DNA from 2 places in the Variovorax sp. SPNA7 genome. Region 1 is predicted to be linked to the other one. Evidence: riboswitches for the same ligand, from Rfam matches in the RefSeq annotation. Region 1 holds a riboswitch; the other holds the start of a gene.
The links. Region 1 has a riboswitch for thiamine pyrophosphate ahead of RZE77_RS13160 (purine-cytosine permease family protein). Riboswitches for the same ligand answer to the same signal wherever they lie in the genome.

Region 1 (3,402 bases):
GTACACGACCACCAGCACGCGGCTGCACGAACTGCTGGGCGTGGCTACTTCGCGCTAGGCAGCAGCGCGCGGTATTCGCCGGTGAAGCGGCCGATGGCGGCGGCGAATCGGTCGATGTCCGCGTCGGTCAGCGGCAAAGACAGCACAATGAAGCCGCGCGGCGAGGCGTAGATGCCTTCGCTCAGCAGGTGGAAGAACAGCAGCTGCCGCAGCCGCCCGTCGACCGCCGCCAGGTCGTCCACGCACCGCACCTCCCCACGCACGAAATGTGCGTTCATCAGCGAGCCGACGCCGGTGAACTGCATGGCCACGCCCTCCTTTGCACACAGCGCGTTGAGCCGCGCACGCATCGCCTCGCCGCGCTCGGCCAGCGCGCCGGCCGCCTCGGACGTGAACAGCTTCGTGAGGCCCGCGTACCCGGCCGCCATGGTCATCACGTTGTTGTTGAAGGTGCCCGAATGGGAGAGCGGCCCGGTGCGCGGATCGAACTGCGCCATCACGTCCGAACGCCCGCCGAAGGCGCCGAACGACATGCCGCCGCCGATGTACTTGCCGAGCGTGGTGAGGTCCGACCGGATGCCCAGCTTGTTGGCAAGGCCGTTCGGTGCAAGGCGCGAGGTCATGACCTCGTCGAAGACCAGCAGCGCGCCCACCTTCGTCGCGCCATCGCGAAGTGTCTGCAGAAAGCCGGGGCGCGCCGGAATGCAGCCGCTCGCACCCTGCATCGGCTCGACCAGGACCGCGGCGATCTCCGGCCCGTGCTTCTCGATCTGCTCGCCCGCAGCCTGGGCGTCGTTGTAGGGCAGCACCAGGAAGTCGAAGGGCACGGTGGTCGGCAGCGGCTTGGCGCCGAAGCCGAGCACGCCGCCGTGGTAGCCGCCCGAGAACACCACGATCTTTCGCCGTCCCGTGAAGTGCAGCGCCGCCGTGAGCGCCATCAGGTTGGCCTCGGTGCCCGAATTGGTGAAGCGCAGTTGCTCGATCTGCGGAAAGCGCTCGCAGATGGTCTTGGCGAGCCTTCCTTCGAGCAGGTTGTGGCCCGTGAGGTTGATGCCGCCCTGCATCGCCTCGATGACCGCATCGCGGATCTCGGGTGCCGAGTGGCCGTAGACCCCGGCCGTGTACTCGGCGATGAAGTCGGCATAGCGGTGCCCGTCGGCGTCCCAGAGCGCCGCGCCCTCGCCCTTGGCGATGGTGAGCGGAAACGGTGCATAGAACAGCACCGAGCGGCTGTTGGCACCCGGCATGTAGCGCGCCTGCGCCTCGAACTGGCGCTGGCTGGCCGGGTTGGCGTCGGTGAAGCGCTGGAAGGCCTGGGCAAGGGACTGATCGATTGCGGAATCGCTCATGGAACACATCCTCGAAGTGGCGGCACGCAGGTTGCCATATCCGGACCATCATCCATGGTTTGGAGGCTGGGCGCACAGGCTCGTACAATAGTTCCCGCTTTGCGCCACGGCGCGGAGCACCACCGCTAGGGGTGTCGAACCGGGATCCGTTCCGGGGCTGACTGAGAGAGTCCCTTTGAACCTGACTGAGGTAATCCTCGCGCAGGGAAGCTGGTCCGGCGGCCTGTCGCGTTGTCTCGCGCGATGGCTCCACCGCCGGAGCCTCGCCCACCTGCCAAACCTTTTGCACTGGAGCAACTGGATGGCACACGACAACAAACTTTCTTCCGCCAACGAGGCGCTCGTGCCCTTGCCCGCGTCGCAGCGCGTGTTCGGCTGGCACGACCACGCATCGCTCTGGTTCAGCCTGGGCGTGGGGCTGCTGGTGATGCAGATCGGCGCCTACCTGGTGCCGGCGGTGGGCACGCGCGACGCGGCCATCGCGATCGTGCTGGGCTCGCTGCTCGGCGCGGGCCTGCTGGCCTGGACCGCGCGGCTCGGCTGCGAGAGCGGCCTGGCGAGCGCCGGGCTGATGCACGCCACCTACGGCAGCGCGTTCGCACGGCTGCCGGTGCTGCTCAACATCGTGCAGCTGGTGGGCTGGACCACCTTCGAGCTCGTCATCATGCGCGAGGGCACGCAGGCGATCGGCCAACAGGCCTTCGGCCTGGCGCTCGGCGGACCGCTGGGCGGTGCTCTCACCACGCTGCTCTGGGGCGCGGTGCTGCTGGCGCTTCTGGCGGGCTCCATGGTGAAGCTGGTGCGGCGCTTCGTGAGCCGCTTCGGCCTGCCGCTGGTGGTGCTTTCTCTGCTCTGGCTGACATGGCAGTTCGCGACCCGCCTGCAAGCCAAGGGACTCGACGCCTTCTGGGCGCGCCCCGGCAACGGCGGCATGGGCATGTTCAGCGCGCTCGACCTGGTGATTGCCATGCCGGTCTCGTGGCTGCCGCTGGTGGCCGACTACGCGCGCCATGGCAAGCGCAGCGCGGGCGGCCTCGGCAGCGCCTTCAGCGGCACCTGGATCGGCTACGCGCTGGCCAACGTCTGGTGCTATGCGCTCGGCGTGATGGTGGTGAGCGTGGCCGAACCGGGCACCGGCCTGGTCACCGCCCTGCTGCTCGCCCAAGGCGGCCTGGTGGCGCTGGGCCTGATCCTGATCGACGAACTCGACAACGCGTACGGCGACGTGTACTCGGGCTCGGTGTCCACCCACAGCCTGCTGCCGCGCTGGAGCGTGCGGCGCTGGGGCCTCCTGCTCGCGGCGCTGTGCACCGCGCTCGCGCTGGTGCTGCCGATGCACACGCTCGAGCCGTTCCTGCTGATGCTGAGTTCGGTGTTCGTGCCGCTCTACGGCGTGATCCTGGGGCGGCTGGGCACGGGCCAGGCGGTCTTGTCGGTGGGCACGCGCCGGGTCGACCTGGGCGCGGCGCTGATCTGGATTGCGGGCATCGCGGCCTACCATGCGCTCGCCAAGTGGGCGCCGCAGTTCGGCTCGGCACTGCCGACGCTGGCCGCGACCTTCCTGCTGGCCTGGGCCAGCCGGCCCAAGGCTACGCCGACGGCGGCAGGCGGTGCGTCGGCACTGGCGCAAAACCGTGGTTGAGCGGACCGTGTCCCGCACCGGTCTTCACATGCGCACCGGCGGCCATCGCGCCGAGGATGTAGGCGCGCGCGCTCTCGACGGCCTCGGGCAGCGCGAGCCCCAGCGCCAGGTGCGCGGCAATGGCGGACGACAGCGTGCAGCCCGTGCCATGCAGGTTGCGGCTCGCGATGCGCTGCGAGGCCAGCCGCTTGCGAGTGCCGTCGGACTGCAGCAGCACGTCGACCACCTCGTCGCCCGGCAGGTGGCCGCCCTTGAGCAGCACGGCCTGCGCGCCGAGCGCCAGCAGTTCGCTGGCCGCGTCGTCGAGCGCGTCGATGCCGCCGATCGCATGGCCGATCAGCAAGGCCGCTTCGTCGAGGTTGGGCGTGACCACCACGGCGCGCGGAAACAGCTCGCGCACCAGCACCTGCA
Region 2 (3,402 bases), 2.4 Mb from region 1:
CGTCCTTCACGGCCTTGCCGGTGAAGGTGTTCATCGACTCTTCGGTGGTGAGGTGCCAGCCGAGTTCGCCGAGCATCTCGGCGAGCACGCGGTTGGTGATGGGTTCTGAATCGACGAGGACGCCGTCGCAGTCGAAAAGGACGGCGTCGAAGGGGAAAGGGGTCATTGCGCTGAGGGGTTCGGGGGAATTCCCCCATGGTAGCAATGACCCCGGCCTGGCTCAGGACACCGGCTGGATCGGGATATAGATCTCGCCGCCGCCGGCCATGAACTCCCTGGACTTCTGCGCCATTCCTTCGGCCATGGCTTCCGCCTCGGCCACGCCCTTCTTCGCCGCGTACTCGCGCACTTCCTGCGTGATCTTCATCGAGCAGAACTTCGGTCCGCACATCGAGCAGAAGTGCGCCACCTTGCTCGAATCCTTGGGCAGCGTCTCGTCGTGGAATTCGCGCGCCGTGTCGGGGTCCAGGCCCAGGTTGAACTGGTCCTGCCAGCGGAATTCGAAGCGCGCCTTGCTGAGCGCATCGTCGCGCGAGCGCGCGCCCGGATGTCCCTTGGCCACGTCGGCCGCGTGCGCGGCGATCTTGTAGGCAATGATTCCCTGCTTGACGTCGTCGCGGTCGGGCAGCCCGAGGTGTTCCTTGGGCGTCACGTAGCAGAGCATCGCTGTGCCGGCCCAGCCGATCATCGCGGCGCCGATGGCGCTCGATATGTGGTCGTAGCCCGGCGCGATGTCGATGGTCAGCGGGCCGAGCGTGTAGAACGGCGCCTCGTGGCAGTGCTTGAGCTGCTCGTCCATGTTGGCCTGGATCATGTGCATCGGCACGTGGCCCGGCCCTTCGATCATGGTCTGCACGTCGTGCTTCCACGCGATCTGCGTGAGCTCGCCCAGCGTGCGCAGCTCGGCGAACTGCGCTTCGTCGTTGGCATCCGCGCCCGAGCCCGGGCGCAGGCCGTCGCCGAGCGAGAAGCTCACGTCGTAGGCCTTCATGATGTCGCAGATGTCCTCGAAGCGCTCGTACAGGAAGCTCTCCTTGTGGTGCGCGATGCACCACTTGGCCATGATCGAGCCGCCGCGCGAGACGATGCCCGTCATGCGGTCGGCCGTCAGGTGGATGAACGGCAGCCGCACGCCGGCGTGGATGGTGAAGTAGTCGATGCCCTGCTCGGCCTGCTCGATCAGCGTGTCGCGGAAGATCTCCCAGGTCAGGTCCTCGGCCACGCCGCCCACCTTCTCGAGCGCCTGGTAGATCGGCACGGTGCCGATGGGCACGGGACTGTTGCGCACGATCCAATCGCGCGTGGTGTGGATGTTCTTGCCGGTGGACAGGTCCATCACGTTGTCGGCGCCCCAGCGGATCGCCCACACGAGCTTTTCCACTTCTTCCTCGATGCTCGAGGTGACGGCCGAGTTGCCGATGTTGGCGTTGATCTTGACCTTGAAGTTGCGGCCGATGGCCATCGGCTCGACTTCGGGGTGGTTGATGTTGGCCGGGATGATGGCGCGGCCGCGCGCCACCTCGTCGCGCACGAACTCGGGCGTGATGATGCGCGGAATGCTCGCGCCCATGGGGTTGCCGGCCACGCGCTTGGCGCGCTCCTCGTTGGCGAGGTACTCGGCCATCCACTCGCGCTTGCCGTTCTCGCGCAGCGCCACGTATTCCATCTCGGGCGTGACGATGCCGCGGCGCGCGTAGTGCATCTGCGTGACATTGGCGCCCGCCTTGGCACGGCGCGGCGTGCGCTGCAGCGCCGAGGCGCCGGCGCGCAGTTCGGCCAGGCGCTGGGCATCGTGGTCGTGGGCGTGCTTCAGGCCCTCGTCGAGCGCCTGGTGCGAGCGGCCTTCGTAGCTTTCGGTGTCGTTGCGCTCGGCGATCCAGGCGCCGCGCACGCCCGGCAGGCCGCGGCGCACGTCGATCTCGACTTTGGCATCGGTGTAGGGACCCGAGGTGTCGTAGAGCGACACGGTCTCGCCATTGGTCAGCAGCACGTCGCGCACCGGCACGTTCAGGTCGGGCCGGCTGCCCGGGATCAGGCACTTGTGCGATGCGGGAAAGGGCTCGCGCGTGAGCGAGAGCAGGGAGGTGAACTTGTCGGGGGCATTCATGCGGGGCACTCCTTGTTGAGGGAAAGGGTGCTCCGCAATCGCTCTGAGGACTTCGGGCCGCCACGTCGGATGGGTGGGTGGCGGGACCGGAGTCGGGGAGTGCAGCTCTTCTTACGCCGGTATGACCCGGATCAAGTTCGCGGGTCGGCACTTTGCCATCTCAGCACGCCACATGCGTGCACCCCGGAGCGGGGACTATTGTGCGGGCCGTGGCCCGGTGCGTCAACCGGGGGTCTGCAGATCGCCTTCGAGGTAGAACCAGCGGTCGCCCTCGCGCACGAAGCGGCTGCGCTCGTGCAGGCGCGTGGCGGCGCCGGTGCTGCTGCGCTGGCGGGCGACGAATTCGACCTCGGCATGGTCGGCGTCGAGCACCGAGCGCGAGCGGATGTCCAGCCCCAGCCACTTCACGCCGGGTTCGAACTCGATCGACGCCGGCCGCGTGGACGCATGCCAGGTGGCGAGCAGGTAAGGGCCGCGCTCCAGCACGAAGGCGGTATAGCGCGAACGCATCAGAGATTCGGCGTCGGGCGCGGGCGTGCCCTCGAAGTCCTCGAGGTAGCGGCCGCAGCACAGGGCATAGCCGATGGGCTTGTCTCGGCGGTCCGTGCGGCCGCAGGGGCAAGGTCCGGTGGTGGGAACAGTGGCGCTCATGAAGGCCTCTATTGGAACATCCTCCGGGCCCTTCGCCGGATGGGGCAAGCCCGGGGCCGTGCGGGGGACTGCCGGCGACGGGCCGATCGGGGCATGAATCACGCGGCCTCCTACTGGAACATCACCCACTCGGGCCGCATGTTGAAGCGCACCGGGAGAATGCTCACGCCCAGCCCACTGGTCACGTACACGCGCTGGTCCTTGTGCGCGATCCAGCCATGGGCCCACTCGCGCGGCGCGCGCCCCGGCACCACCAGTGCGCCGTAGCCCGGCACGCTGATCTGCCCGCCGTGCGTGTGCGCGGCCACCACCAGCCCCCGGGTGGGCGGCATGGCCGCAAAGCTGAAGGGATCGTGCATCATGACCAGCGTGGCGACGCCCTTCGGCACGCCGGCCAGTGCCTTGTCCGGCTGCGAATGGCCGGTCGAGTCGTCGCCGATGCCGACCACCCAGATCTCATGGTCCGGCAGGCGCATCGAGGCGTTCTCCAGCACGCGGATTCCCTCAGCGGACAAGGCGCGCGCCGTGCGCTCGCCGTCGTGCCACCAGTCATGATTGCCGAGCACCGCGTACACGCCCTGCGGCGCTTTCAGGCGGCCCAGCACGGCAGCCATTTCTTCGATGGACAGGTCTTCGTCATCGCC

Region 2: another riboswitch for thiamine pyrophosphate. It lies ahead of thiC (phosphomethylpyrimidine synthase ThiC); the one in region 1 lies ahead of RZE77_RS13160 (purine-cytosine permease family protein).

The regions. Positions count from the first base shown of each region.
Region 1 covers NZ_CP138513.1:2,825,873-2,829,274, reverse strand. Annotated here, with positions in the region: gene RZE77_RS13170 (NAD(P)/FAD-dependent oxidoreductase) at 1-58, shown strand, start outside; gene RZE77_RS13165 (aspartate aminotransferase family protein) at 45-1,349, opposite strand; TPP riboswitch at 1,467-1,574, shown strand; gene RZE77_RS13160 (purine-cytosine permease family protein) at 1,651-2,991, shown strand; gene thiD (bifunctional hydroxymethylpyrimidine kinase/phosphomethylpyrimidine kinase) at 2,939-3,402, opposite strand, start outside.
Region 2 covers NZ_CP138513.1:5,192,640-5,196,041, forward strand. Annotated here, with positions in the region: gene RZE77_RS24300 (HAD family hydrolase) at 1-166, opposite strand, end outside; gene thiC (phosphomethylpyrimidine synthase ThiC) at 221-2,107, opposite strand; TPP riboswitch at 2,199-2,303, opposite strand; gene RZE77_RS24310 (YchJ family protein) at 2,330-2,758, opposite strand; gene RZE77_RS24315 (metallophosphoesterase) at 2,869-3,402, opposite strand, start outside.